One region of the Streptomyces sp. NBC_00448 genome, then DNA from elsewhere that is predicted to be linked to it. Evidence: riboswitches for the same ligand, from Rfam matches in the RefSeq annotation. Region 1 holds a riboswitch; each other region holds the start of a gene.

Region 1 (7,279 bases):
CTCGACGCGCTCCTTCATCTCGCCCGCGGCCTTGTTGGTGAAGGTGATGGCGAGGATCGCGCCCGGGTGGACGTCGCGGGCGCCGAGCAGGTGGGCGATGCGGTGGGTGAGCACGCGGGTCTTGCCGGAGCCGGCGCCGGCGACGATGAGCAGCGGCCCGCCGTGGTGCTCGACGGCGGCGCGCTGCTGCTCGTTGAGCCCCACGAGGAGCTGCGCGGGGTCGAGCACGGGACGCGCCGCGCCGTTGCGGTAGTGCGCGTCGTGCGCGGGCGGACTGTCGTACCGCCCCTGGAACAGGTCGTGCGGGACGTCCTCGCCACCGGGGCCGTCCTCCGGCGGCGGGGGCTGCTCGCCGTCGGAAGGCCCGTGGGCCGCGTCCATACCGGCCAGGAAGTTGTCGTCAAAGAGGCTGCTCATCGCCTCCCGAGTCTAGGCGCCCGCACCGACAGTCCATCGCCGTCCGGGGAAGTCCATACGCTCGGCGCCCGGACCTGTCGGAAACCGGGCGCGCGGGGCGCCCGGGCCTGCCGGAAAGCGGCCTCCCGGGTAGCCCGATTACCACGCTGCGTGACGGCCGCGCCCGCTTCGGCAAAAGATTACGAAAAGGTATCGGGCCTATCGGACATCGCCCTTCCCAGGTGCGCCGGGCGTTGGCTAGCGTGCCGCACCAGCCGGAACCGGCAGCGTCCGAGAGGAGTCCGCGCGCCATGGCGACGCACCGTAAGGCTCGTACCGCGCTACTCAGCACCCCCGGTCCGCGTGCGGCCGTGGGGCTCACCACGGCGGCGCTGGCCACTGTGACGCTGCTCAGCGAGAGCGCGAGCGCCACCCCCGCTCCCACCAAGCCCAAGCAGCCGTCGATCAGCACGGTCAAGAAGCAGGTCGACTCCCTCAACCAGCAGGCCGAGGCCGCCACCCAGAAGTACGACCAGGCGCAGGAGCAGACCGACCAGCAGAACACCAAGGTCAACAAGCTGCTCGCGCAGGTCGCCCAGAAGACGCAGAAGCTCAACGACTCCCGGCGCGTGCTGGGCGAGTTCGCGGCGGCGCAGTACCGCAGCGGCGGCGACCTGACCACCACCCGCTACCTGCTGTCGGAGAACCCGCAGGACCTCGCGAACGAGATCCACCTCGCCGACGTGATGGGCAAGCGGCAGCAGGCGGCGGTCGAGGACTACCAGACCCAGCAGGTCGCGGTCACCCAGCAGCGGATCGAGGCGGCCAAGAGCCTGGCCTCGCTGACCGCGCAGCAGGGGCAGCTCAAGTCCGCCAAGCAGGACGTGCAGACGAAGCTGGGCGCGGCGCAGAAGCTTCTCAACAGCCTCAACGCGCAGGAGAAGAAGCGGCTGGCGGAGCTTCAGGCCAAGCAGGAGGCCGAGGCGAAGGAGAAGGCGAAGAAGCTCGCCGCGCAGGAGAAGCAGAAGGCGGAGGCCGCCGCGAAGGCCGCCGCGGCCAAGGGCACCGACGCGCCGGTCAACTCCTCGGCCGCCGACCAGGCCATCGCCTTCGCCCGGAAGCAGATCGGCAAGCCGTACGTGTGGGGCGCGACCGGCCCCGACTCGTACGACTGCTCGGGGCTGACCCAGGCCGCCTACAAGGCCGCCGGGATCGACCTGCCGCGCACCACCTACGACCAGGTGGACGTGGGCACCCGGGTGTCGGAGGCCGACCTGCAGCCGGGCGACCTGATCTTCTTCTACAGCGACGTCAGCCACGTCGGCCTCTACATCGGCAACGGCGAGATGATCCACGCCCCGCACACCGGCACCGTGGTGAAGGTCGCGCCGATTACCGAGATGCCCTTCTACGGGGCCGTCCGTCCGTAATGGAGCATCCCGACCGGGTCGCCACCCGATGACCCGGATGACCGATAAGGCGCCCGGGCGAAGTGTCCGGCAAAACCCAAGGTCACAAAGCGATTTCGGTCACATTGCAATCCAAACTTCCCAAGACCCGGCGAAGTTGACTACGGTAGCCCGCTAGGTGGTGCGCCTCCCGTCGGCGAAGGTCCGGCAGCGAACCATCTCCGCCTAATCCGGCCGGCGGCCGGAACCGGGGACCCACAGGCACTTTGGGGTGAATCGGGGTGGACGCGACGAGCGTTCGACCCGTAGGGCGACCTTCCCCGCCCGAACCCGTCAGCTAACCCGGTCGGCGGTACCCGGAAGGAGTCGTCTCCTTGGCGTCGCATCGCAAGCCGCGTACCCCGATACTCGCGTCGACCGGCACACGGGCCGCCGTCGGTATCACCACCGCGGCCCTGGCCTCGGTCACCTTGATGAGCGAGACCGCGAACGCGGCGCCCGCGAAGCCCTCCATCGCCGAGGTCAAGAAGCAGGTCGACTCGCTGAACGAGCAGGCCGAGGTCGCCACGCAGAAGTACGACCAGGCCCAGGAGGACACGGCGGCGCAGCGCACCAAGACCAACCAGCTGCTCGCCCAGGTCGCCGACAAGACCCAGCAGATGAACGAGTCCCGGCGGGTGCTGGGGCAGTTCGCCGCCGAGCAGTACCGCACCGGCGGTTTCGGCGCCACCACGCAGCTGCTCTTCTCGGACGACCCGGAGAGCTTCCTCTCGCAGAACCACCTGCTGGACCGGATGACCGCCACGCAGGAGCAGGCGCTCAAGACGTTCAAGATCCAGCAGGAGCAGGCGTCGGTCCAGCGGGCCCAGGCCACCGCGAGCCTCAAGAAGCTGACCGGTTCGCAGAGCACGCTCGCCACGCAGAAGAAGAACCTGCAGACGAAGCTCGCCGCCGCGCAGAAGCTGCTCAACAGCCTCAACGCGGAGCAGAAGAAGAAGCTCGCCGCGATGCAGCCCAAGACGTCGACCTCTTCGTCGTCCTCGTCCTCGTCGTCCGGCTCCAGCTCGACCTACAAGTACAACGGGCCCGCGTCCGGCCGCGCCGCCGCCGCGATCCAGTTCGCGCTCGCCCAGCGCGGCAAGCCGTACTACCGCGGCGCCACCGGCCCGGACTCGTACGACTGCTCGGGGCTGACCCAGGCCGCCTACAAGGCCGCCGGGATCACCATCGGGCGCACCACCTGGGACCAGGTCAAGGACGGCACCGCGGTCTCCAAGGCCGATCTGCGCCCGGGCGACCTGGTGTTCTTCTACTCCGGCATCAGCCACGTCGGGATCTACATCGGCAACGGCAACATCGTGCACGCCCCGCACACGGGCGCGACGGTCGAGGTCGCCCCGATGGACTGGATGCCGTTCGCGGCGGCCCGCCGCATCGCGTAAGCGGGCGTGCGGCGGCGAAACGCCGTCAGCACGTAAGGGTAAGGGCCGGTCTCCAGGAGACCGGCCCTTACTCATGGCCTTCGTGCCCCACCCCGCGGCTCAGGCCAGCACCAGCAGGTCCATCCAGCTCGTCGCCGGCGCCGCCGGATCGGCCGCCCGCAGCCGTGCCATGCCGCGCTCGAAGTCCTCGTCGCTCAGCGCCCGCAGCTTCGAGTCGGTGTCCCGGCGCAGCAGGCCGGCGTAGTGCCCGAGGCTCGGCGCGCTCTCCTGCGGTACGGCGACCAGTCGGCGCCGTACGAACCCGGCGGCCGCGAAGTCGGCGCAGACGCCGTCCACCGTCCGGTAGCCGTCGATCTCCGCCACCGTCTCGGGGAAGAAGCGGACCCGCAGGTCGCGGTCGGCCCGGCCGGGGAAGAGGTTGCGGATCAGCACCGGCGCGCCGGGCTTCAGGGCGCGGCGCAACTCGCGGGCGGCGGCGGGCAGATCGGGGATGTGGTGCAGCACCGAGCCGAGCCAGGCCGCGTCCGCGCCGCCGTCCGGCACCGGCAGCGCGTCGGCCCGGCCGGCCAGGGCCTCGATGCCGGGGCGGCCGTCCGTCGCGGGGACCCGCGGGATGAGCGCGCGCATCGCCTCGGCCGGTTCGACCGCCACGACGTGGACGCCGAACCAGTCGTGCAGCGCGGCCGCGAAACCCCCGGTGCCGGCGCCGACGTCGAGCACGGTCATCCCGGGGGTGAGCCCGGCCGTCGCCTCGATCGCCGTCTCGATCGCCGCCCGCCACGCGGCCAGCCCGGCGCGCGGGACCTCGCGGGCCAGCCGGTACTGCTCGGCGGTGGCGCGGTCGTAGGAGATGCCGGTCATCGCGGTCAGGTCCAGAGCACGGCGATGAAGATGTTGACGACGGTCAGGCCGCCGACCGCGCCGAAGGTGGCCGCGTCGACCTTCTCCTCGTCGCGCTTGACGTAGACGAGCCCGAGGATCACCAGCAGCACGACCAGTTTGATGCCCAGCTTCACGTTGCTGAGGTGCCGGTCGTCGGCGTGTGCGAGGCCGACCAGCGCCACCCCGGTGACGAGCATCGTGCCGGCCCCGTAGAGCATGCCGGGCACGAACCGCGGCTCGGCGCTGCCCCGGCCCATCGCCTTGAGTTGGGTGAGGAAGCCGCCCAGCAGCGCCGCGATGCCGATGATGTGCAGTCCGACAAAGACATTGATGAGGGTGTCCATGGGCCGGACCCTACGGCGCGTATAGCAGCGCACGGCGGGCGGGGTGCCGTATCGCGGGCTTCGGTCGGCGGGCGCCCGGATGCGGGCGGGTCACCCGTCGAACGGCGGTCGAATCCGGTCGGCCGCGGCGGAAAGCGGGCAGTCCCGGACACCTGGCCCGGGCGGCCCCCGGAGCAGGTTTAGCGTCACTGGCGGGTGGCCGGTTCCCCTTCGCCGTCGGTACGTCGGCGGCGCGGCCGCCCTGCCGACGTCCGGCGGTGCCGCGTTCCCCCGTAACGCGGCGCCGCCGGGCCCGCCCTGCCGAAGGAGTGACGGCCGCATGGCCTCGCACAGTCGCCGGAGTCGCCACCGCCGCGGCCCGGTCCCCGCCGTCCGCACCGCTGACCGCGTCACGGACCGCGCCACTGACCGCACCGCCGCCCGGCCACCGCTCGTCTCACGGGCGACCGCCCGCGCCGCGCTGTCGCTGGCGCTGGTCTCGGCCGCGTCCGTCAGCCTGCTCGGCGAGAGCGCGCAGGCCGACCCGGGCCCGGCCGCCGGCGCCACGACGACGTCCGGAGCGGACGGCGCGAAGGAAGCCGACGGCGCGAACGGAGCGAACGGCCCGGCCGGTTCCGTCACGGCGGTCAAGGCACGGGTCGACGCGCTCTACCAGCAGGCGGAGGCGGCGACACAGCAGTACGACGGCGCGCGGCAGAAGGCCGCCACCGCCCGCGCGGCGGTCACCGACCTCCAGGACGAGCTGGCCCGCAAGACCGCGCGGCTCAACACGACCCGCGACCGGCTGGGTTCGATCGCGACCGCGCAGTACCGCTCCGGCACGCTGGACCCCGCGCTGCAACTCGCGCTCAGCTCCTCGCCCGAGACGTACCTCGCCCAGGTCGGCGCGCTGGACCGGATGGGCGACCGGCAGGCCGCCACGCTCGCCCAACTGGCCGGGCAGCGACGGGAGATCGAGCAGACCCGCGCCGAGGCGAACGGCAAGCTCGCCACTCTCAAGGCCGCGCAGGGCCAACTCGCCGACCGCAAGCGGACCGTGCAGACCGCGCTGCACCAGGCGCAGGTGCTGCTGGACTCCCTCACGCCGACCCAGCGCGCCACCGTCGACGGCTCCGACGGCGGCGCGGACGCGAACCGCTCCGGCGCCCCCGGCTCCGGCACCACCACCCGCGGCACCTCCCGGCCGCCGCTCGACGCCGCGCCCGCACCCTCCGCGCGCGCCGCCCAGGCCGTCGCGTTCGCCTACCGCGCCATCGGGCTGCCCTACGTCTGGGGCGCGACCGGGCCCGGCTCGTACGACTGCTCCGGCCTCACCCAGGCCGCGTGGAGGGCCGCGGGCGTCTCCCTGCCGCGCACCACCTACACCCAGATCAACGCCGGCACCCGCGTGTCCGAGTCCGAACTGCGCCCGGGCGACCTGGTCTTCTTCTACTCCGGCGTCTCCCATGTCGGCCTCTACATCGGCCACGGCGAGATGATCCACGCCCCGCACCCGGGCGCCCCGATCCGGATCGCCCCCATCTCCGAGATGCCCTTCGCCGGCGCCACCCGCCCCGCGTGACCGGCTAACGGAGCCGGAACACCGCCACGTCGTAGCGCTCCGACACGGGGCGCGGCCGTACGAGCGGCTCGGCGTCCGCTCCGGCTCCGGCTTCTGCTTCGGCTTCTGCTTTCGCGTCAGCGGCCAACCGGGCCAGCCCCGTGGCGAATTCGGCCTCGGTGAGGTGGGTGAACTTCGACTGCGGGCGCGTCGCCAGCCGTTGGTGGTACGCCCGCAGGCCGGCGGCGACCGGCTCGGCGTGCGAGCTGATCCGTACGACGTCGAACCCGTGCGCCGCGAAGTCCGCGCGGACGTCCGCCTCCGCGGGGAAACGGATGCGGTCGACGTCGAGCAGCCGCGGCCAGTAGGTGTAGACGACGGCGTCCAGCCGCTCGCGGAAGGTGGTCCGGACGACCACCACCCCGCCGGGACGCAGCACCCGCGCCAACTCCCGCGCGCAGGCGCGGCGGTCGGGCAGGTGGTGGATCACCCGCGAGAGCAGGGCGAGGTCGACCGAGCGCGGGCGGAGCGGCACCGCCTCGGCGCGGCCCGCCGCGAAGTGCAGCCGGTCCGGGCGGTGCGCGGCCGGGTGCAGCCGATGCGCTTCGGCGAGCATCGCGGGCGACGGCTCGACGCCCACCACGAGGCGCGCGTCCGTCCACCGGGCCAGCGCCGCCGCGAACATGCCGGTGCCGGCGCCCACTTCCAGCACGCGCGGCGCCGGGACGGGAGCGCACTCCGCGATCACTCCGGCCCAGGCGCGGAGCGAGGCGTCCGGCATGTCGTTTCCCGCGTGGTAGGAGCCGGCGAGCCGCCGGTCCTCGTACACCTGAACCATGTCGGGTACCTCTCTGTCGGGTGGGAGGCGAGGATCACCGGCGGCCGGAACCGCGCGCCGGGTCGGCTGTCAGTGCAGGGTCGGCTGTCAGCGCGGGCCGATCGTCAGCGCAGAGCGGACCGTCAGCGCAGGGTGACCCGGCTGGGGCCGTTGAAGGAGGACAGCGACAGCACGGTGGACGGGGTGCGCAGCCCGTCGTGGTCCGCGAAGAGCGCGCGGGCCTCGGCGAAGGGCACCTCGTCGCCGGTGACGCGGGCGGCGGTGTCGTAGAGGTCGCGGATCTCGTCGCTCATCTCGTCGTCCGACTCCGCGCCGGTGCCCCAGACGTCCCACAGCAGGGTCTCGACCTTGTTGAGGGCGGCCAGGTCGAGCCTGACGTTGCCGGCCACGAACCACTCGCCCACCATCGGCCCCTCCGGCAGGTGGAG
Region 2 (7,279 bases), 1.7 Mb from region 1:
GGTTCGACCACGTGGCGCCCAGCCCCTGGCAGAACATCGTCTTCGCCTTCTCCTGGGGCGCGTGCGCGGCCACGCTGGTGGCGATCTTCGCCAACGAGTACGGCGCGAAGCTGCTCGCCACGGCGTTCTCCGCGACCCAGACGCAGTCCGACCAGTGGGGGGCCACGTTCGTCGCGCCGCTGGTCGAGGAGACCGCCAAGGGCAGCGCGCTGCTGCTGCTCTTCCTCTTCCGGCGCCGCCACATCGAGTCGCTGCTCGACGGGATCGTACTCGCCGGACTGACCGCGACCGGCTTCGCCTTCACCGAGAACATCCTCTACCTCGGCACCGCCTTCGACCAGGACAAGGCGCTGGGCGGCGACGGGATCGGCACCACCGTGGCCACGTTCATCGTCCGGGTGCTGATGACGCCGTTCGCGCACCCGCTGTTCACGTCGATGACCGGGATCGGCTTCGCGCTGGCGGCCACGATGCGGCCGGGGATGCGCTGGCGGTGGCGGTGGGTGCCGCCGGTCTGCGGCTGGCTGATGGCGATGGTGCTGCACGGCTCGTGGAACGGCAGTTCCGAGCTGTCCCCGATCGGCTTCCTGACGACGTACGTGTCGGTGATGGTGCCGGTGTTCGGGCTGGTGCTGTGGCTGGCGTTCTGGTCGCGGTCCAACGAGTTGCGGACGATCCGCCGGCACCTGCCGCCGTACGCCGCCGCGGGCTGGCTGGCGGTGGGCGAGCCGAACGCGCTGGGCACCATGCGGATACGCGCGGAGGCCAAGCGCGAGGCGAAGCGGCTGGTGGGCGAGCAGGCCGCCCGGGCGGTCCGCGACTACATCGCGTTCGCCACCCACCTCGCGTTCCTGCGCGCGGCCGCCGAACGCGGCGCCCCCGAGCCCGACTTCGCCGCACGCGAGGCCGAACTCCTCTCCCACCTGTGGCACCGCCGGGCGCTGGCACAGCCGGCCCTGGCCCACGCGGTGGCACTGGACCAGCCGGTGACCCCGCAGTGGCCGCCGCGGATTCCGCCGCCCCGCGCGGGGCAGTGGGGCCCGCCCGCGCAGTTCCCGACGTGGCCGCCGCAGCCTCCGCAACCGTACGGTTCGGCGCCGCAGTACGGTTCGGCGCCGCCGTACGACTCACCGCCGCCATACGACTCACCGCCGCCGTACGGCCCTCCGCAGGCGTACGACCCGACGCAGCCGGCGCGGCACGTACCGAAGCATCTCTAGGCCCTCCGGCCGTACTTGAGGGGCGCTGCGGGCGCCCAGGGGACCGGTCGGTGCGCCGGTCGCATGACGTTGCGCACCGTACCTCCCACCTCACCCCTGATGCACCCTTTCGGGTGATTGATTTCCTGGACGGATTCGGCCTGGAAATCCAGTGATGCTGCTGTAACACTCTGTGCCGGATGGGTCGTTTCTCGGCCCAGGGGGGCTCCTACGCGTCGGGGGACGCCGATCGCGGCGCGCGGCGAGCCAGGGAGGTCGGTCTGGCGATGAAGTCCGAACAACCGGCGGGCGTGGCGACGCAAGAGCCGCACGCGCCCCCGTATGTCGGCTACACGGCGGGGGGCGCAGGGATGGGCATGGGAACGGGAACCGGAGCAGGTACGGGCACGGGCACAGGTACGGGTGCGGGCACAGGTACGGATCAGGGGGCCGGTGGGCTGCCGGAGCGGGTGCAGGTCACGGTGGACCAGTTCAGCGGGCCGCACGCCGGGGAGTTGGTGCTGCGCGAACTGGCGGCCGCGGTGCGGCGATCCGCGGACACGCTCCACCAGGACCTGCCGCCGCTGGACCGGGCCGAGCTGGAATGGCGGTTGGAGGCCGACGCGGCGCTCGCCCGGCGCGGTGTCCGGGTCCGGGCGGTGTACTCGCGCGCGGTGCTCGGCGAGCCCGTACGCGCCCGTTTCCTGCAGGAGTTGTCCGACGCGGGCGTCATCGTCCGGGTGATCGACCATGTCGCGCACGACATGCTGATCTTCGACCGGCACACCGTCTGCCTGCCGGCGAGCGACCGGCCCGCGCCGCGTGCCGGGTACGGCCCGGCGGGGCCGGACGCCCTGGACGGCGCGCCCGGCGCTTCCCGCTCCCCCGACGCGCCCGACACTCCCGACGGGCCCAACGGGTCCGAACCGCCCGGCCCTTCGCTGCTCCGCGTCCGCGGCTCGGCCCTGGTCCGCTCCTTCACCGCGATCCACGAGTCGTACTGGCAGCGCGCCACTCCGCTGCCGCTCGCCGGCGCCGGGTTGCGGCATGCCGCGCTCGGCGAGTTGGAGCGGGCGGTGATCCGGCTGATGACGAGCGGCTACGGCGACGACCGGATCGCCCGCAAACTCCGCATCGAGCGGCAGGCGGTGGAGGATGTGATGGCCGCGCTGATGGAACGCCTGGGCGCCGGCAGCCGTTTCGAGGTCGGGTACAAGCTGGCCCGCGCGCTCGATCCGTCCGAGCTGTCGCCCGGACACGGATGACGGCCGCCTGCCGCCCGGCCGGAGCGCGGGCCGACCGGGACGGCCCGAGCGCCGCAGCGGGCGGGCCGAACTCTGCAAGGGAGAAGTGTCGTTGAACGACCGTCAGGCCATGCGGAACCTGCTCGCCCGAGCCCGCGCCCGACAGGACCCGGCCGCGCTCGGGCTGGCGCCACGCGCCGAACCGCGCGGCCGCAAGGTCGAGGGCCTGACCCACGAGCACATGACGCGGCTGCTCGGCTGGCCCGAGCACAAGTACGGCTATGTCGAGCGCGGCCGGCTCGCGGTCATCGACACCGAGATCCTCGAACCGATCGCCCGGATACTGTGCCTGACCGAACAGGAGTGGGAGTCGCTGGTGTTGTACGCCACCGGCACCCCGCCCGCCTTCCCGCTCGATCCGCAGGTCGGCCGTTCCGTCCCCCGGCCGTGGCGGCGGGTGCTGGCCGGCAGCCGGGACATCGCGTACGTCAGCGACGCGGCATGGGACCTGGTCGCGTACAACTCCGCGTTCGCCCGGCTGTTCACGCCGCACGGCGTGCCGGGCAACGTGATGCGGTGGATGCTGCTCGCCCCGGCGGCCCGGGTCACCCTCGCCGACTGGGCGAACAGCTGGCTGCCGCTGCTCGTACCGCAGTTACGAGCGGCGGCCACCGCCCGCCCGAACGACACGACGCTCCAACGGCTGATCGCCGACATCCGGCGCGACCCGGTGGTGGGACCGTGCTACGACGCCCCGACCACGGAGTACCTCCAGCCGCGTGCGGAGGGGGCGCGGCCGCTGCTGCACCCCGAACTCGGCCCGGGCTGGGCGACGATGTGCGCGGCCGGGCCGTTCGGAGTGCCGGGCGGACGGCTGATGTTCGTACTCTTCGACCCGGGCGAGCGGCCGCGGCCGCAGGAGCCGATGCACGCTCCCGCGACGACGGGTCCGGTGGACCTCGACACAGGTCCTGACTCCGGTCCTGGCCCCTACGCAGGTCCTGGTTCCGATCCTGGTCCCGGTTCCGTAGGTTGAGCCCGGTTCCGTAGGTTGAGCCCGCGCCCGCGCGCGGCTCCGTACCCGGCGACGACCATCCCCGCGATTGCCTTCCGCCACGACATCAGCAGACTGGGACGACATGAGCATCGAACCACCGCGCAGCCTGAGGGCGTTGACGCCCGCGGTCCACGCATGGCTGCCCGACGGCCACGACACCTGGGGCCTGGCCAACTGCATCCTGATCACCGACCAGGACAGCGCGCTCCTGGTCGACACCCCCTACACCACGGACCTGACGCGACACCTCCTGAACCTCACCGCCGAGGTACTCCCGCCGGGCGTCGCCATCACCACGGTCGTCAACACCCATGGCAACGGCGACCATTCGTACGGCAACGGGGTGTTCACGGCGGCCGGGGCGGAGGTGGTCAGCACCGACGCCAACAGCGAGCACCTGTGCAAGGAGCCGAGCCCGGCCCAACTCGCCCGCCTGGTGGCGGAGAGCGACCCGGACACGCCGCTCGGCGCGTACCTCCACCGGCACTTCAGCCGCTACGGCGACTTCGGGGTGAGCGAGGCCGTGCCGCCGACCCGCACCTTCAACGGTCGACTCGACCTCGCAGTCGGCGGTGTGGCGGTCGAGTTGATCGAGGTCGGTCCCGCGCACACGGCCGGCGACCTGATCGTCAACCTGCCCGGCGAGGGCGTGGTCTGCTCCGGCGACGTCATCTTCTGCGAGGACCACCCGGTGCACTGGGCCGGGCCGCTCGACGAGATCCACCGGGCGGTCCAGCGGGTGCTGGCGTGCGAACCGCGCATCATCGTGCCCGGGCACGGTCCCGTCATGACGCCCGCGGACGTGGCCGCCAACGCGGAGTACCTGCTCCGGATCCGCGACCGTATCCACGCCTCCCACGCGGCCGGCCATCCGCTCGCCCAGGCCGCGGCCGAGCTGATCGCCGCCGAGACCAACCCCCGCTGGGGGCTCACCGAGCGGCTCGCCATCCTCACCGCGCTCGAGTACCGCGTCCTGGACGCCGACACGTCCCCGGTCGACATGATCTCCCTGGTCGACCTCGCCGCCCGCCACGCGGCACCGGCCCCGCAGACCGCCAAGTCGCCTGCGCTGTGACGGACTCCCCCGCGTCCCCGGTCAGGGGCGCGGGGAACGGTCCGAGCACGGCGCGCCGCCAAAGCCGACGGCCCCGGCGCCGGGGGGGTGGTCGCCAGGGCCGCCGGGGCGGTGGGGCCGGTCATACGGAAGGAACGCGGGGTCGCCGGGCTCCGCTCGTCCGCTCGACGCGGGCAGCCTCGCTAGACGGTGACGTCGTGCGCGCGCAGCCAGGGCAGCGGGTCCACGGGGGCGCCGCCGTCGGGGCGGACCTCCAAGTGGAGGTGCGGCGCGGGCACGTTGCCGGTCGCGCCGACCCGGCCGATCGTGTCGCCGGTGGTGACCCGGCCGTCGGTGACGACCATGGTCGACAGGTGGCAGTACCTCAACTCGGTGCCGTCGTCGAGGGTGAGGACGACCCGGTAGCCGTCGCTGCCGGCCCAGCCCGCGGAGGTGACGGTGCCGCCGTGCACGGCGTGCACGGGGGTGCCGGTCGGCGCGGTGAAGTCCTGCCCGTTGTGCAGGTTGGCCCAGGGGTCGGTCTCGCCGAAACCCGCGCCGAGCGCGGCGCAGGCGACCGGCTTGATGTAGGAGGCGGCCAGCCGGGCGAGGCGCTCGGCCTCGGCGCGGGCCGCCGCGGCGGCTTCCTCGCGGGCCTTCTCCTCGGCCGCGGCCTTCGCCGCGGCGACCTGCTCGCGCACCTTGCGCTCGGCGGCCTCGCGGGCGGCCTGCTCGGCCGCCACCTTCTCGACCGCTTCGCGCTCGGCGCGGGCCGTGGCCTCGCGCTGGGCGGCGACCTGGCCGAGGATGCGGGCACACAGCGCCTCGCCGGGATCGGCGGGGGCGGTCCCGGCGTCGCCGGTCCGGCCGGTCGCGGTGGTGTCGGCGATCTCGGGTTCGGCAACGGGCCGCGGCAGCAGCGTCGTTGCCTCGGCCTGCGCGGGAGCGGGGGCGATCGGCTCGGCCGGAGCGGGGGCCGGTGCGGGTGCCGGGGCCGGCGCCGCGGGCACGGTCAGCGCCGTCGGGTCGTACGTCGGCAGGCCGGCGAGCGCGGCGCCACCCGGTCCGGCGTCCGGCAGCGGGTACGGCGCGGGGCGCCCGGCGGGCTCGACGGCCGGCGCGGGGGCCAGGCCCGCCGCTCCGGCACCGGCGAACGCGGCGAACGCGGGAGCCGGGACGCTGGAAGTGCCGCTGGCAGCAAGGGCGTTGGCCCGCTGACGCGGAAGTCGGAAATCTTCCCGCTCCTGGCCGGCGATGTCGCCGTCAGGCCGGGCGGGGGCGTAGGCAAGCTGGTCGGACGCCACGACGGGCGCTCTCCTTTCCTTCCCTCTCGCCTACCGGGTTAGCTGACGGGTTCGGAGGAAGAAGGTCTCCTACGGGCCTGACTACTGCCCGATTCACCCCATTTTCACGGGTCCCCGGTTCCCGCGGACGGGATTCGGCAAGCGCGCGGTCCGCCGTCCTGGCGGCGGCGGTGACGACCGCGCTGCGTTATCGAACGTTAATAGAGCCGGAGGCGTTTTCCAAGCCGAATCGGAGAGTTGGGCATGGGAACAAAACGCGCAGGGTATAGGGAGAGTAGGCAAATCGGTCAGGCGATGTGGCCGGGCGGTGATGTGAGCGTGCATCAGTCGTTATCCGAACGGGGGCCAGTGTGATTACTTTGCGTGAGTGGGCGAACTCGGCGCGCAGGCGGCTGCGCGGGGCCGTGCGGCAGGTCCGCCAATGGCGTGGACCTCTGCCATTGCGCGAACCGCTTGGCAGGCCAAGGACCCGGGCCCCACGATGGGCGAGCCCGATGTTCTTGTCATGGACTCGACCACCTCGCGACCTCTCAGGGAGCCCGCCATGGAACGCCCCAGCAGCCCCCGACTCCCCCACACCCGAAGGTCCTTGCTGCGCGGCGGCCTCGCGCTGGGTGCCGCCGCGGGCGCCGCGTTCGCCGGCGAGCTGTGGACCGGCAGCGGCCGTGCCGCGGCGGCGGCCACCGTCGACTACCCCGGCGCCACCTGGGCTCCGGCCAGCACCGCCAACTACACGGCGTCCAACCGCCCTTCCACCTACGCGATCGACATGGTCGTCATCCACGTCACCCAGGAGACCTTCGCCGACACCATCACCCTCTTCCAGGACCCCGCCCACGCCGCCACGGCGCACTACGTGGTGCGCTCGGCCGACGGCGCCATCGACCAGTGCGTCCGCGAGCATGACGTGGCCTGGCACGCCGGCAACTGGGACTACAACACCCGCAGCATCGGCATCGAGCACGAAGGCTGGGTCGACGACGCGTCCTGGTTCACCGACGCGATGTACCACTCCTCCGCCGCCCTCACCGCCGAGATCTGCGACAAGTACGGCATCCCGAAGGACCGTCAGCACATCATCGGCCATGTCGAGGTGCCGGGCACCGACCACACCGACCCGGGCCCGAACTGGGACTGGGTGCGCTACATCCGCCTGGTCAACGGCGGCTGACCGCCACTCAGCTCTCTGCTTCGGCCTCTGCCTCGGCCCTCGGCCGGGGCCGGCGCGGCACGGGCAGGGGGGTGCCGGGGCCGTCCAGGGCGTCGGCGAGGAGGCGTTCGGCGGGGATGCCGCGGATCGCCGCGTCCAGCACCTGCACGGTGTGGGCGACCGGCATCCGCTCGCCCATCCCGGCGAGGGTGCCGGCCACCTGCATCCAGCAGCCCGGGTTGGCGGTGACCATCAGCCGGGCGCCGGTGGA
Region 3 (7,279 bases), 5.6 Mb from region 1:
GCGCGCCTCACGCGTCGGTCCGGTCCGGGGCCGGCGGGTGCGGCGGGTACGGGTGCGGGTGCGGCGGCAGCGGGTCCGGGGCCGGCACCAGCAGGGCCTCGGCGCCGACCGGGGTGAAACCCGCGGCCAGGAAGGCGCGCAGGCTCGCCGCGTTGCCTGGGGCGATCTGCGCCCACACCGGGGCGCCGTCCGGCACCAGATGGCGCGCGGCCACGGCCAGCGACCGCCCGAGACCCTTGCCGCGGGCCCGGGGTTCGACCTCCACGGCCGTCTCCCAGCGGCCGGCCACACCGCGGCCGAGCAGCAGCGTGGCGCCGGGGACGGTCCAGGCGCGCACGCTGTCGCGGTGCCGCAGCGCGCGCACGATCCGGGGGTGCGAGCGGTCGGCGGTCTCCAGGAGCGCGGGGCCGGGCGGCGGACCCGGCAGCGGACCCGCCACCGCGAGGACGTCGATGTTGTTGACCGGGCGGCCGGTGCGGGCCGTGAGCGTGCTCAGGAAGGGCGGGTTGAGCGGCGCGGACAGGTCGCCGGCCGGCAGCAGCTCCCGCAGCGCGGCCCCGGAGTCCTCCCGGTCGTCCGGCCCGGCGTCCACGTCCGCGAACACCACGCTGTGCGCGGTGAACGCGATCACCCCGGCATCCCGGGGCGACGGCTGCGGCACGAACGCGACGGTGCCGTCGGGCGGCGGGAAGGCGCCGCGCGCGACATCGGCGAGCAGGCGGGCGAGTTCGGTGGGTCGGGCCATCCCCGCATTCTCGCCCCCGGCGGGGGAGCGGTCCCTGGCAGGTCCCTGGCAGGTCCTTGGCAGGCCCCTGGCGGGGACCGCTCCCCCGCGGCGAGGCGCCGGCGCGTCAATGCCGCGCTGACTTCACGTCAACTCCGCTCTGAAACAGCACCGGTACGGTTTCGGCGACGTGCGGACGCGCCTACGATCGGGTGACGTTCAGCGGTCCCGGCTTCCGTGACCGGCACGCTACGTCCATGATCATGAACCGAGTCCGGTCGCTCGCCGCGGCCGGCGCGCTGACCCTCACCGCCGTTCTCGCCACCCAGACGTCCTCCGGTGCGGCGACGGCGGCTCCGACCCGGGCTCCCGAAGCGCCCGCGGCCGCCGCGGACTTCTGCCCCGTCGTCCACGACCCGCTCTTCGCCGCCGCCGACCGCAGCGTCGACGTCCACCGCATCGTCCCCGACCCGCCGACCTACCGCCGCACCTGCGGCGAGCTGTACCGCGCGGACGGGCGGGCGCCGGCCGTGGTCTTCCACGAGGGCTTCCAGCCGAAGGCCCCGCAGGACGGGCAGTACGACCTGGCCGCCTACGTCGAGGTCAACCAGCCGTCGCCGTACGTCAGCACCAGCTACGACCACGACCTCTACAAGCAGTGGAAGTCCGCGTACAACTACTACATCGACGCACCCGGCGGGATCGACGTCAACGCCACGATCGGCGACACCCACAAGTGGGCCGGCCAGCACGAAGTGGCCTTCGCCGGCGGCATCGACCGCCGCTTCGTCGTCGGTGCCTGCCCGGTGGACAAGGCGACGAAGAGCGAGGTCCTCTCCGGCTGCGTGCGCAACCCCTTCTACACCCCCTGGCGTCTCGTCCCGGCCCCCGAGCCCCAGGGCCCGGAGCTCGTCCCGGCGAACTGACCGGGGCGCCCGCGCCGTATACCCCGTGTGGGTATACGGTCGGGGTGGGAGCGGCGCAGCGGCCGGGTGGTCCGGCGGCTGCGTGGCGCGGGACGTCGAGCGGGAAGGGAACGGGTGATGGCAGGCGTGGGGGTGGCCGGTCGGCGGGGTATCGCCCGTCTCCTGCTGGCCTGCGCCGTTCTGGCCGGCCTGTTCCTCATGCACGGCGCCCCGTCAACCGCCGCCGAAGGATGCCACGGTGACGTGACGTCGCTCGCCGCCATGCACGCGGACTCCGGCGGTCCGATGGCGGTTCGCGGACCCGCGACGGCGCCGCGCTCCGGCAGTGCCGTCGACCACGGCGCGCGGGCGGCGGCGCCGGTCATGGCACACGGGGAGAAGTGCGTGTCCACCCCGGCCCGCGGGCGCGGCCCGCTGCCGGTGAACGCGTCGGCGGCCGTCGTCACGGTGGCCGCCGTACCGGTGTTGGTCGGCCGCGCCGCACCGGTCGGCCGCAGGTGGCGGCGCGGACCGCCAACGGGCGGGCGCGACCTGCTGCTTCGGGTGGGCATCGCGCGGACCTGAGCAGGCCGTGCCGGAACGGCGGTTGTGCCGGTTCCGGCGACGCGTCCTGCTCGCTCCGCGCGCCCGTCGTGGCGCGCCCCTCCGGAAAGAACCTCCCGATGTCCTCCTTCCTCCGTCCCTTCGCACACCACCGCGCCCTCTTCGCGGCCGGCGCGGCCGCCGTACTCGCGCTGGCGCTCGCCGGGTGCGGCTCCTCCGGCGACGCCGCCTCGACCCCGGCCGGATCGACGGCGCCGTCCACGGCTGCCGCGACGCCCTCGTCCGTCGGTTCCGCCCACGACGGCCCGACCATGCCCGGCATGGACCACATGGCCGGCGGCGACGGCCTGTCCGCCGCCATGGACGGGTACCAGCTGACCAGCGCGACCAGGACGCTCCCGGCGGGCCGGCCGGGCGCCTACCGGTTCACGGTCACCGGGCCGGACGGCAGGCCGGTCACCGACTTCGCGGTCGATCAGACCAAGCGCCTGCACTTCTATGCCGTCCGCTCGGACCTGACGGGCTTCCAGCACCTGCATCCGGTCATGGCGGCCGGGACGTGGACCGCGGACCTGGCCGAGCTGAAGCCCGGCGCCTGGCGGATGTTCGCGTCCTTCACGCCCGGCGGCGGCCCGGGCACGGGCAGGGCGTTCGTCCTGTCCCGCACTGTCGCCGTGCCGGGGCCGGCCACCATGGCGGCGCTGCCCGCGCCCGCGCCGTCGGTGCGCGTGGACGGCTACACCGTCGGCGTCGCGGGCGAGTTGATGGCCGGGATGGAGCACCCGCTCACCGTCACGATCACGAAGGCGGGCAAGCCCGTCACCGACCTGCAGCCGTATCTGGACTCGTACGCCCACCTGACCGCCTTCCACCAGGGCGACGGCGCGTTCGCGCACCTGCACCCGACCGCGCGGGTGGACGGTGACCACGGCGGGCCGCAACTGTCCTTCCACGCGGAACTTCCCTCGGCCGGCGACTGGCGGCTCTTCCTGCAGTTCCGGACCGCCGGCACCCTGCACACCGCCGCACTGACGCTCGGCGTCGGCTGAACCGGTGGGGGCCGCCCTGTTGGCGGCCCCCACCCACGCCTCCGGGCCGCCCCGCGACCTCGCTCCGGCCCGCCCTTCAAGGAGCACCCGGCAGGGAAGGTTTCGTCCATGCACGCCGTACTGCACGCGCTGTCCATCACGGGCTCCATGACCTGGGAGATCACCTGGGCGCTGATCCTGGGCTTCACCCTGTCCGCCGTCGTCCAGGCGATCATCCGCAAGTCCACGGTGGTCGCGCTGCTCGGCGACGACCGCCCCCGCACCCTCGCCGTCGCCACCGGCCTGGGAGTCGCCTCCTCGTCCTGCTCCTACGCGGCGGTGGCGCTGGCGCGCTCGCTGTTCCGCAAGGGCGCCGACTTCACCGCCGCGATGGCCTTCGAGATCGCCTCCACCAACCTCGTCGTCGAACTCGGCGTGATCCTCGCGCTGCTGATGGGCTGGCAGTTCACGCTGGCCGAGTTCATCGGCGGCCCCGTCATGATCATCCTGCTCGCCGTGCTGTTCCGGCTGTTCCTGCGCGACCGCCTGCTGCGCCAGGCACGCGAGCAGGCCGAGCGCGGCGTGGCCGGGTCCATGGAGGGCCACGCCGCGATGGACATGTCCGTACGGGCGGAGGGCTCGTTCGCCCGCCGGCTGCTGTCCCGCGAGGGGGTCACCGCCACCGCCCACGTGTTCGTCATGGAATGGGCGGCGATCCTGCGCGACCTGGTCGTGGGGCTGCTCATCGCCGGCGCGATCGCGGCCTGGGTGCCGGACTCCTTCTGGCGGGCCTTCTTCTTCTCCGGCCACCCGCTGGCGTCCAAGCTGTGGGGACCGCTGATCGGGCCGCTCGTCGCGGTGGCGTCGTTCGTCTGCTCGATCGGCAACGTGCCGTTGGCGGTGGTGCTGTGGAAGGGCGGCATCAGCTTCGGCGGGGTGGTCGCGTTCATCTTCGCCGACCTGCTGATCCTGCCGATCCTGAACATCTACCGGAAGTACTACGGCGCACGCATGGCCCTGTTCGTCCTCGGCACCTTCTACCTCGCCATGGTCGTCGCGGGATACGTCGTCGAACTCCTCTTCGGCGGCCTCGGCCTGATCCCCGACCAGGCCGACGCGAAGATCCCCATGCAGGGCGTCAGATGGAACTACACCTCCTTCCTCAACATCGCCTTCCTCGTCCTGGCCGCCGCCCTCCTGGTGCCCTTCTTCCGGACCGGCGGCTCCGGGATGCTCCGCATGATGGGCGGCGCCCCCGACGCCGATGACGCCGAGCACGCGGATCACGCGGATCACGCGGATCACGCCGGGCACGGGTGACGGGGAAGGCGCTCAGACCGGTTCCGGGCACCCTGCCCTGGTGGGTCCGCGCGTCCGGCCCCGCCTCGCCGGGCTACTGGGGGGACGACTGTCTGCGGCACGCTGCCGTCGGCGACACCGGCCGTACCCTCACCGGCATCGCGGTCCTCCTCGCCGTGGCAGTGGCCGGCGGAGCGACGGCGGCCTGGCGGGTGTCCCGCGGGTGGGGCCGGGCCACGGCGATATGACGAGGCGTCAGCGGGTGGGGCCGTAGGCGCGCGGCGGGCACGGGCGGGCGCGTGGTTCGTGCCTGGGCGCGGACTTGGGCTCGGCTGGACCCTCGCGCCACCGTGGAGGGTGCCCGGGGCCCGGGCCGCGTCGACCGTCGGGGGCACGGTGAGCGTGCGGCCGAGTGCCCGGCCGCCGGGCGGCGTCAGTTCACCCGTCCGTACCAGACGCCGCTGGTCCAGATGTGTTCGAGCCGGACCGTGCTGCCGGTCTTCGGCGCGTGCCAGATGTTGCCGTCGCCCGCGTAGATCCCCACGTGGTAGACCGACGCGCCGGACGAGCCGCTGTGGAAGAAGACCAGGTCGCCCGCCCGGCGGGAACCCGCCGAGATGTGCGTGGTGCGGTTGTACTGGGCGGCGGCGGTGCGCGGCAGTTGCTCGCCCGCCTGCTTGAACGAGTACAGCGTCAGCCCCGAGCAGTCGAAGCGGTACGGCCCGGTGGCCCCCCACTGGTAGGGCGAGCCCTTCTTCGACGCGGCGATGCTCAGCGCCCTGGCGGCCATGGTGGCGGCGTCGGCCCGCTGGGCGTTGCCCGGCAGCAGGATCGGGACGGCGACGGCCGCTACGGTGAGCAGAGAGGCGGCTCCGAGCCGCGAGAGCCGGGAAGTGGCCGGCCGAAAGCAGATGCGGTTGGGCGTGCACATGCGCAACCCTTCGTCATCAGCCTGCGAAGGATGACCTGTCGGGTTCGGGCTGGCGAAGATGCCCGGCCGCATGCAAGCGGCTTCACCCCAAGGGTGCTCCGGAGCCCGCCGGAGACCGGTGGGCGCCGGAGCGACCCGTCGTGCTGGGTCCTCCGCTCCTGCCGTTGCACTCGTGTCGACCTGGCATCCGCGCGTCGGCAGGACTGGGCATCCGCACGGACCGCCCCGCCACGGCGGCGGGGGCTTGTCGTCACCACGGATGGTTACGCACACAACGGGGCGGCGCCGGGACAGAAACGCGCGATGTGAGCTTCATCACATTGCATCCACCCGGGTGAACCGCCGCCCCCGCGAGCTGCTCACGTACCCCCGCCGTACCCTCTGAACTGCGCTGACCGGTACCGGCGAAGCCGGAGTCCAGCCGACACGCGCAATCGCGCACCCGTTTGCCACGAGAACTTCCGATACGCCAATGGGCTGATGCGACCGGCGGTCGTGTCGCGGAAAACGGTGACACGCGGTGATGACGGGCGGGTTCGGCCGGGTGTGTGCGACCGCGCCGCCTCCGCGGTGCTGCCGCCTCCGTAGCGCCGCCGACGGTGCGGCCCGACTGCGTGCCGCCGACGGCGCGCTGCCGTGGTCTACGCCGACGGGCCGCCGCTGCCACCCGGGTCCGCCGCCGGCTCGGGTGCCACCGCGACCCGCGCGGCCCGCCGCTCCCCGTCCAGTACCCGCAGGGCGCGGCCGAGGGTGGCGTGGTGCAGGTCCGTCTCGCCGCGCAGGTGCATCACCGTGAGCGCGTCCCGCATCGCCAACGCCCGGCTGACGAGTGCCTGCGCGGCCCGTAGCGCCGAGTAGGTGTCAGTGGTGCGGGAGGGGTTGATCCGGCCGAGCAGGTCGACCAGTTCCAGATAGCAGTCGATGAGTTCGCCCTCGGAGCGCGTGAGGGCGGGCAGCGGCGGGAGTTCGGGCGCCACGCCGGCTCACCGCGGGCCGGTGCCGCGCGAGCCGTTGCCGGCCTTGCGGCTGGTGGTCAGCATGTCGGCCAGCCCGTACGCGACCGCCGCTTTCGCGTCGAAGATCGTGTCGCGTTCGAGGTCGGCGGAGATCCGCTCCGCCGGCTGGCCGGTGTGCCGGACCAGCAGGGCCTCCAACTGATCGCGGGTGCGCAGCATTTCGTTGGCCTGGATCTCCAGGTCCGAGGTGTCGCCCCGCACCACGTCGCCGAGCGAGGGCTGGTGGATGAGGATGCGCGCCCCCGGTGTGATCATCCGCTTGCCCGGTGCGCCCGCCGCCAGCAGCACCGCGGCCGCCGACGCGGCCTGCCCGATGCAGACCGTCGCCACGTCGCAGGTGACGAACTGCATCGTGTCGTAGATGGCGGTCATCGACGAGAAGGAGCCGCCGGGGGAGTTGATGTAGAGGTTGATGTCCTGGTCGGGCGAGGCGCTCTCCAGATGGATGAGTTGGGCCATCACGTCGTTGGCCGAGGTGTCGTCGATCTGCGTGCCCAGGAAGACGATGCGCTCCTGGAGCAGCTTGGAGTACGGGTCCATCGTGCGGACGCCGTTGCTGCTGCGCTCGGTGAACTCGGGCAGCACGTAACGGGCCGTGGGAGTCAGGGGAGAGGCGGACGCCAGGTGCGTCATGAAGCTCGGGGTCGCGGGCGTCGTGTGGTCGGTCATCGCACACCTCCGTAGGTGCCGCGTCGGCGCCCGCCGGCTCTGCCGCCGGTTCCGGGGTGGGAGCGGGGGCCGGCGCGGACGTCGGTCGCGGCATCAAGCCGTCAGGTCAAAATGTACAGGACGTACATCTCGTTATGATGGGG
Region 4 (7,279 bases), 4.6 Mb from region 1:
GCCCCACCACCCGCCGGCCCAGGACGCCTGCCTGCGCATGCCTCGGGCGATGGTGATGACGGGGTGCAGCACGTCGCCGGCGCCGTCGGCCGCGGTGCGCGCCAGATCACGGCCGCGGACGAGCGCCGGTCGGGTGCTGAGGATGCTGGGAAGGGGACGCCTGGCCACGGGTTGCTCCATGGGTGGTTCGGGTGGGGGACGGCGCATGGGGGACGCCGCTGCGCGGGGGGACACGTGCGGAGAGCTGCGGGGAACGCGGCTGGGGGGAAGCACGGGGAGATCAGGTGCGGGGTGCGGGGTGCGGGGTGTGCGGGTGTGCGGGTGTGCTCGGGAACGAGGGCGAGGAGCGGAACGGCGACGGGCCCGGGAGCGGATCGACCGCTGCCGGGCCCGAGGGGGAGGGGCAGGAGTGGCCGTCGGGGACGGCGCTAGATCTTGAGCCCGCCGATCAGGCTGGCCAGGCTCGCTCCGCCCGCCGTGATGCTGGGGGCGATGGCGGTACCTGCGAGGTAGAACCCGAAGAGGGCGCAGACCACTCCGTGGGACACCTTCAGGCCGTCCTTGCGGAAGAACAGGAAGCAGATGACGCCGAGAAGCACGACGCCGGAGATGGACAGGATCATGGGGCTCTTCTCCTGAGGTGATGGGGACGGTCACCGTGAGTTCTTCCAGGCTCACAAAAAGTAATAGATCGCGCTCGGTGGCAAACGGGTGATTTGTAGCTGATTTCCACCACTGGAGTGAGGCGGGGTACGAGGGGCGTCGGGCCCTGGTCGGAACGCCGCCCGGATGTGCCCGCTCCCTCCGGCCCTCCCCGCTGCCCGGCCGTCCCGGCGCCCGTGCCGGGGCCGCCCGGTACGGATACCGCGTCACCTCGTCCGATCGGGTGACGGCGAGCCGCCGGGGTGACGCCCGCGGCGGCTCCGGCAGGATGGCCGGGTGCAGCCGATCCCCATCACCTGGCCCAAACTCGCCGACGCCCTCGCCGAGCGGATCACCGACGGCCGCCCGCCCGGACCGTGGTGGCGGGTCGCGGTGGACGGCGCCCCCGCCGCCCGCCCCGCGGACCTCGCCGACGCCGTCGCCGCCGCGCTGCCCGCGCTCGGCCGACCGGTCCTGCGGGTCGGCGCCGAGTCGTTCTGGCGCCCCGCCTCGCTGCGACTGGAGTACGGCCACGAGGACGTCGACGCGTACTACCAGCTCTGGCTCGACACCGGGGCGCTGCGCCGCGAAGTGCTCGACCCGCTCGGCCCCGGCGGCAGCGGCCGCGCCCTGCCCTCGCTGCGCGACCCCGGCACGGACCGCTCCACCCGGGCCGACTACGTCGAACTCCCGCCCGGCGGCGTCCTGTTGCTGGATGGACCGTTGCTGCTCGGGCAGGGGCTGCCGTTCGACCTCACGGTCCATCTGCGGCTGTCCCCGGCGGCGCTCGCCCGGCGCACCCCGCCGCAGGAGCAGTGGACCCTGCCCGCGTACGAGCGGTACGCCCGCGAGGCGCTGCCCGAGGAGGCCGCGGACGTCCTGGTGCGCGCGGACGACCCGCGGCATCCGGCGTGGACCGGGTGAGGAGGCGACGGCAACCCCGAGCCATCGGGTCGGCGGTCGCCGGCGTGCCCCCGGTGCCTCGCCCGGCGGGCGCCGGCCGCGGCCGAACGCCCCTGCCGGGCACGGCGTTTCGCGCGGTTGGCGGCACCCGTCCCGACCTGTCCCCGGCCCCGGCCGGACCCGCCTTGCCCTGGGACGGCGCCCACCACTAGCGTCCACGAGCACCATGACTGTCGCCACCGCGCCGCTGACCACCGAGCACATACCTCTTGCCGTCCAGCGGTACGACCGCTGGTTCGCCCGGGCCCGGCGCCCTCCGTCGCAGCGGTCCTGGCTCGCGGACGGTCCGGTGCGCGGCGAGGAACTGCTCGGCAAGCTCCACCAGGTGCCCGGCATCGAGGCGGTCCGCGCCCTCGACGGCGAGGGTGGCCTGATCGGTCACCTCGCGGCGATACCGCTCGACCTCGCCCCCGACGACCCCGCCGCCCTGCGCAGCCACCCGCGCTCCGCGCTCGTCCCGCACGGCGGCCACGCGCTCCCCTCCGGCCGCGAGAGCGAGGTGCTGCGCGCGCTGTACGTACGGGTCGCCGATCGGCTCGTCGCCGAGCGGCGGTTGGTGCACTACGTCGACGTGCCGGCCGGCGAGGTCGGCACCACGCCGTGGTCCGACCTCGGCTTCGGCCGGGAGCGGGTGCACGGGCTGATGGCGGTCAAGGCCCGCGGGCGGCAGCCGCGCGGGGTCGAGGGCCTGGCCATCCGCCGGGCCGGGCCCGGCGACCTGCCGCAGATCGGCCGGATGGCCGCGGAGTCCGCCCGGCGGCAGCGCGGCACCGCGACCTTCCAGCCGCAGCCGGAGGCCGCGCTCGCGGCGCTGCGCGTGCACTACGCCGGTGCGCTCTCGGACTCCCGCTGCGGTGCGTGGATCGCCTCCCGGCGCGGCGAGGAGATCGGCATGGTGCTGCTGGTGCCCGCGCACGCGGACCCGGTCGTCCCGGCGGCCTGCGTCGAACTCGTCGAGGCGTACGTCGAGCCTGCGTTCCGTGGGGAGGGGATCAGCCGGGTGCTCCTCGCGACCGCGCTCGCGTGGGCGTACGACGCCGGGCACCGCTACATGTCGGCGCAGTGGCCGTCCGCGTCGCCGCACGCCGCCGGGCACTTCCCCGCGATCGGCTTCCGCCCGGTCGCCTACCGGCTCTCCCGCACCCTCGACCATCGCCTCATCGGCGCCCCGGGCACGTTCTGAGGTTCTCCCCGGGGTGCCCCTGCGTAGGTACGGCTCCTCCCGCGAAAGGAGGTCGCACCCAAGAACCGTACGAATCAGGGCAATTCGGAAACGTGTGAGCGGGATCACCGGATGAGTACGGTCCGCGGTCGGCCGTAATACGCCGAGTCACCGCGACCGGCGCACCGTGATGGACGGTGGCGGGTGGCGCACCTGAAGTAGGGGCGGCATAACGGACATCCGGGAGCGCGGGCACATACGGTGACGGGGGCGCCCGGGGGTGGGAAAGTGCCGTTTGCCCGGGTGGAGCGGCGTCCCCTACGTTCCGTCTCGTGCGGGGCAACCCGCTTCCCCTCCGCCGGGCGGACCGCCGAGTCCTGCCACCGCCCGCTACGCGGATCACCCGAACACCGACATGGCAGGAGCGGGGGAACCAGGTAAGCCGCCGCTCGAGTCGACCGCCGCACCGCCGGCGGTCGCACCCGGGCGGCTCGGGGTGAAGCCGCATCCGCGGCCGGGCATCTCCTGCCCGAACCCGACAGCTCACCTCGCAGGCGTAGGAGAGGACATCCCCCATGCCCGCACACAGCCGGCACCGCAAGCCCAAGGTCCGCAACGGCCGCCGTCTCACCCGCCTCTACGTGGCCGCCGGCGCCGGCGGCGCCGCACTCGTGCTGCCGCTGGTCGCCGCGACCCACGCGGGCGCGGCCACCCCGGCGAAGAGCACGACCGCCGCGTCGGCCACGTACAAGGTCGTCACGGGCGACACCCTGGTCAAGATCGCCACCGCGCAGCACGTCACCGGCGGCTGGCAGCAGCTCTACCAGGACAACAAGGCCGTCATCGGGTCGAACCCCGGCCTGATCCGCCCCGGCACCGTACTAACCCTCGACGCCGCGAAGGCCGCGCCGCAGGCGAAGACCGCGGCCAAGACCGCCACCGCGTCCACCGCCGCCGCCACGACCACCGCCGGCACCGGCTGGATGAAGCCGGTCGGCGACGCCGCCATCGGCACCGGCTACAAGGCGTCGGGCTCGCTGTGGTCCAGCGGCTCGCACACCGGCGTCGACTTCCTCGTCGGCTCCGGCACCCCGGTGCACGTCGTCGCCGCGGGCACCGTCGTGTCGGCCGGCTGGGACGGCGCGTACGGCAACGACGTGATCGTCCACCACGCCGACGGCAAGTACACCCTGTACGGCCACCTGTCGCAGGCGCTGGTCTCGGCCGGCCAGACCGTCACCGAGGGCCAGCAGATCGGCATCTCGGGCGCGACCGGCAACGTCACCGGGCCGCACCTGCACTTCGAGGTGCGCACCACGCCGAGCTACGGCTCGGACATCGACCCGGTCGCCTACCTGAGCAGCCACGGCGTCGTCATCTGACACCGGCACCGCGGTCACACGGCCGCGATCGGCGGGCCCGCCCGGTTCTGACAACCGGGCGGGCCCGTCCGCGCGTTCGGGCCGGGCGGGCCGAACTCAGGCCAGCAGCCCGGACAGTTCGCCGCGCGAGGCGACGCCCAGCTTCGGGTACGCCTTGTACAGGTGGTAGCCGACCGTACGCGGGCTGAGGAACAGCCGTGCGGCGATGTCCTTGTTCGACAGGCCGTGCGCGGCCAGCCGGATGATCTGCCCCTCCTGCGGGGTGAGCCCCGCCTGCTCGGCGAGCGAACGCGTCTCCTGATGTGCCGTCACCAGCGCGCCGGAGGCGCCGAGTTCACCGCGGGCCCGATCCGCCCACGGGCGGGCGCCGAGCCGTTCGAAGACCTCCAGCGCGGACCGCAGCCGCCCGGCCGCCTCGCTTCTGCGCCGGGCCCGCCGCAGCCACTCCCCGTACAGCAGCTCGGTGCGGGCCGCCTCCAGCGCGCGCCGGTGCGGGTCGTGCGCGGCCAGCGCCGCCGTGAAGTACGCCTCCGCCTGGTCGTCGGGGGCCAGCAGTGCCCGGCAGCGGGCCACCATGGCCTCCGCCCAGTCCTGCCCCGTGCGCCGCGCCCACCGCTCGAACCGGGCGAACGGCTCGGCCGCACGCCCGGGTTCGCCGAGGCGGACCGCCGCCTCCACCAGGTCCGGCACGCTGCGGGTGGTGCAGATGTGGTGCCGCAGCAGCGGCTCGCTGAGCAACTCCAGCCGCTCCAGGGCCGATCCGGCCCGGCCCAGGCCGAGGTCGAGCAGGCCCTGCGACCAGTACGCCCACCCGGCACCCGGCGCGGTCGGCGCGCCCGGTGCGGCCGCCAGCGCCTCGGCGACGTGGGCGCGGCACTCCTCCTCGTCGCCCCGCAGCGCGGCCACCTGCGCCAGCGCACCGCTCAACTGGCTGACCCACTGCGCCTGCTGGGTGTCCCGGGCGATCCGCAGCCCCTCGGCCGCGGTGGCGTACGCCTCGGCGATCCGCGACTCGAACACCTCCACCTCGGCCCGGAAGAACAGCACCGTCGCCAGCCGCCCCACCCCGCCGCTGTCCCGGCTCTCCGTCGCCAACTGGGCGGCCAGTTCGTACGTCTGATCGTCCTGCCCGCGCAGCATGCCGGCCGCGCAGAGCATCACCAGCTCGCGGGGGTCGGCGTCGCCGCCATTGGCGGCCCGCACCGCTGCCGCGGCCGGCAGCAGCTCCTCCGGCGTCGGCGGGGCGGCGGCAGAGGCAGGGCCCGGTAGCCCCAGCGCGCCGGCGAAGAAGTCCGCGACCGGGCGGATCGCCGCGTCCCGGGGCAACTCCAGTGCCGCCAGCCGCCGTACGGTCTCCTCGACCTCGGCGGCGCCCAGGTACCACGCGGTGTGCACCGCCTGCACCAGCATCCGCCCGGCCCGTTCCGGGTCCACCGCGGCCACCGCGTCGGCGCCCACCAGCAGCATCCGGTGCGCGCCGGGGAAGGCGCCCTGCCAGAAGTCGGCGAGCGCCCGTACGTACAGCGTCCTGGCGCGTATCACCGCCTCCGCCGCGGAGCCGGGGGAGAGGACCGGGGCCGCCACGCGGGCGGCCTGCTCGGCGAAGTCCCGGGCCCGGGGCAGTTCGCCGGCCTCCGAGGCGGCCTCGGCGGCGAGCAGGAGGCGGTCGGCGCGGGCGGTGGAGTCGGTGCTCAGCCGGGCGGCGCGCTCGTAGGCGACCGACGCGGCGGAGTGGCCGCTGCGCCGGCGGGCCCGCGCCGCGGTGGCCTCCAGGGCGGCGGCCACCTCCTCGTCCGGGCCGGTCGCGGCCATCGCCAGGTGCCAGGCGCGGTGGTCCGGGTCGTGTACCGGGTCGGCCGCCTCGGCCAGCGCCCGGTGGGCGGCCAGCCGCTCCGGCAGCGGGGCCCGCTGGTGGATCGCGGCCCGCATCAGGGGATGGCGGAACCGCAGCCGGTCCTCCTCGTCGACCAGGACGAGCCCCGCGTCCTGCGCGGGCGGCAGGTCGTCCACGCCGACGCCGAGCGCGGTGGCGGCGGCGAGCAGGGTGTCCGGGTGGCCGGTGTGGTCGGCGGCGGCGATCAGCAGCAGCGTCTGCGTGCCGCGCGGCAGGTCGGCGACCCGGCCGTGGAAGGCGGCTTCCAGCCTGCTGGTCAGCGGCAGCGGGTCGGGCCCGACGTCCACGCCGGGGCCCGCCGGGCCGGCGCCGTCGGCTCCGCCGGCCGGGTCCAGCGCGAGCGGCAGCTCCAGCAGGGCCAGCGGGTTGCCCTGCGCCTCGGCCAGCACCCTGCGCCGTACGGCCGTGCCCAGCCCGGCGCCGCGCTCGGCCAGCAGCGTGCCGGCCGCCGTCGCGTCGAGCCCGCCCAGCCGCAGCTCGGGCAGCCCCGGCGCGACGAACGACCCCTCGCCGTCGCGGGCCGCGAAGAGCATCACCACGCCCTCCGCGTCCAGCCGCCTGGCCGCGAACGCCAGCGCGTCGGCGGACGCCCGGTCCAGCCACTGCGCGTCGTCGACGACACACAGCAGCGGCCCGTCGCCCGCGTGCCCCGACAGCAGCGACAGCACCGCGAGACCGACGAACATCGGCTCGCCCGCGTTCCCCGCGGTCAGCCCGAACGCCGCACGCAGCGCCCGCTGTTGCGGCTCCGGCACCGACCCGATCGCGCCCATCGCCTTGCGCAGCAGCAACTCAAGTCCGGCGTACGGCAGTTCGGCCTCGAACTCGACGCCCGAGCTGCGCACCACCGTGAAACCCGCCGCGCGTGCGCGCTCCACCGCGTGCGTCAGCAGCGCGGTCTTGCCGATCCCGGCGTCCCCGCGCACCACCAGCACCCCGCTGCGGCCCGCCCGCGCCCCGTCCAGCAGCGCCTCGACCGTGTCCGCTTCGGCTCCCCGTCCATGCAGCATGCTGTGCACGCTAACCGATGTCCGGCCCCGGGCCGAGCGTCGGGGCTTCCCGCGGCACGGCGGCCAGGCCGGCGCGGATGGCCAGCTCGACCGGGGAGTACGCCCCGTCCGGCCGCTCCAGCCGCAGCGGCTCGGCCGGGTACAGCGGCGGCTGCGCCATGAAACGGGGCCGGCCGCCGTGCTGCGGCTGCGCCGCGTGCACCAGGAAGGGATGGCACAGGTACAC

The links. A riboswitch is a leader RNA that binds a small molecule or an ion and turns the genes downstream of it on or off. The one in region 1 is predicted to bind cyclic di-AMP.
Region 2: it holds a riboswitch for cyclic di-AMP, as region 1 does, so the genes downstream of both, OG370_RS18130 (M23 family metallopeptidase) here and OG370_RS25875 (C40 family peptidase) in region 1, are expected to answer to the same signal.
Region 3: it holds a riboswitch for cyclic di-AMP, as region 1 does, so the genes downstream of both, OG370_RS01985 (C40 family peptidase) here and OG370_RS25875 (C40 family peptidase) in region 1, are expected to answer to the same signal.
Region 4: it holds a riboswitch for cyclic di-AMP, as region 1 does, so the genes downstream of both, OG370_RS05995 (M23 family metallopeptidase) here and OG370_RS25875 (C40 family peptidase) in region 1, are expected to answer to the same signal.

Annotation. Positions count from the first base shown of each region.
Region 1 covers NZ_CP107913.1:5,998,473-6,005,751, reverse strand. The annotation lists gene pcrA (DNA helicase PcrA) at 1-417, opposite strand, end outside; gene OG370_RS25880 (C40 family peptidase) at 708-1,826, shown strand; cyclic di-AMP (ydaO/yuaA leader) riboswitch at 2,018-2,172, shown strand; gene OG370_RS25875 (C40 family peptidase) at 2,180-3,247, shown strand; gene OG370_RS25870 (class I SAM-dependent methyltransferase) at 3,347-4,108, opposite strand; gene OG370_RS25865 (hypothetical protein) at 4,114-4,473, opposite strand; gene OG370_RS25860 (NlpC/P60 family protein) at 4,793-6,034, shown strand; gene OG370_RS25855 (class I SAM-dependent methyltransferase) at 6,039-6,851, opposite strand; gene OG370_RS25850 (transglutaminase-like domain-containing protein) at 6,974-7,279, opposite strand, start outside.
Region 2 covers NZ_CP107913.1:4,298,591-4,305,869, forward strand. The annotation lists gene OG370_RS18110 (PrsW family intramembrane metalloprotease) at 1-1,220, shown strand, start outside; gene OG370_RS18115 (hypothetical protein) at 1,577-2,464, shown strand; gene OG370_RS18120 (helix-turn-helix transcriptional regulator) at 2,556-3,479, shown strand; gene OG370_RS18125 (MBL fold metallo-hydrolase) at 3,583-4,575, shown strand; gene OG370_RS18130 (M23 family metallopeptidase) at 4,758-5,858, opposite strand; cyclic di-AMP (ydaO/yuaA leader) riboswitch at 5,871-6,008, opposite strand; gene OG370_RS18135 (N-acetylmuramoyl-L-alanine amidase) at 6,403-7,029, shown strand; gene OG370_RS18140 ((Fe-S)-binding protein) at 7,037-7,279, opposite strand, start outside.
Region 3 covers NZ_CP107913.1:418,664-425,942, reverse strand. The annotation lists gene OG370_RS02015 (GNAT family N-acetyltransferase) at 8-745, opposite strand; gene OG370_RS02010 (ADP-ribosyltransferase) at 982-1,650, shown strand; gene OG370_RS02005 (hypothetical protein) at 1,768-2,214, shown strand; gene OG370_RS02000 (hypothetical protein) at 2,313-3,242, shown strand; gene OG370_RS01995 (permease) at 3,351-4,541, shown strand; gene OG370_RS01990 (hypothetical protein) at 4,538-4,768, shown strand; gene OG370_RS01985 (C40 family peptidase) at 4,954-5,451, opposite strand; cyclic di-AMP (ydaO/yuaA leader) riboswitch at 5,455-5,586, opposite strand; gene OG370_RS01980 (hypothetical protein) at 6,093-6,428, opposite strand; gene OG370_RS01975 (ATP-dependent Clp protease proteolytic subunit) at 6,435-7,100, opposite strand.
Region 4 covers NZ_CP107913.1:1,423,894-1,431,172, reverse strand. The annotation lists gene OG370_RS06015 (hypothetical protein) at 1-168, opposite strand, end outside; gene OG370_RS06010 (hypothetical protein) at 429-623, opposite strand; gene OG370_RS06005 (uridine kinase) at 940-1,566, shown strand; gene OG370_RS06000 (GNAT family N-acetyltransferase) at 1,772-2,788, shown strand; cyclic di-AMP (ydaO/yuaA leader) riboswitch at 3,166-3,337, shown strand; gene OG370_RS05995 (M23 family metallopeptidase) at 3,343-4,149, shown strand; gene OG370_RS05990 (helix-turn-helix transcriptional regulator) at 4,246-7,053, opposite strand; gene OG370_RS05985 (phytanoyl-CoA dioxygenase family protein) at 7,064-7,279, opposite strand, start outside.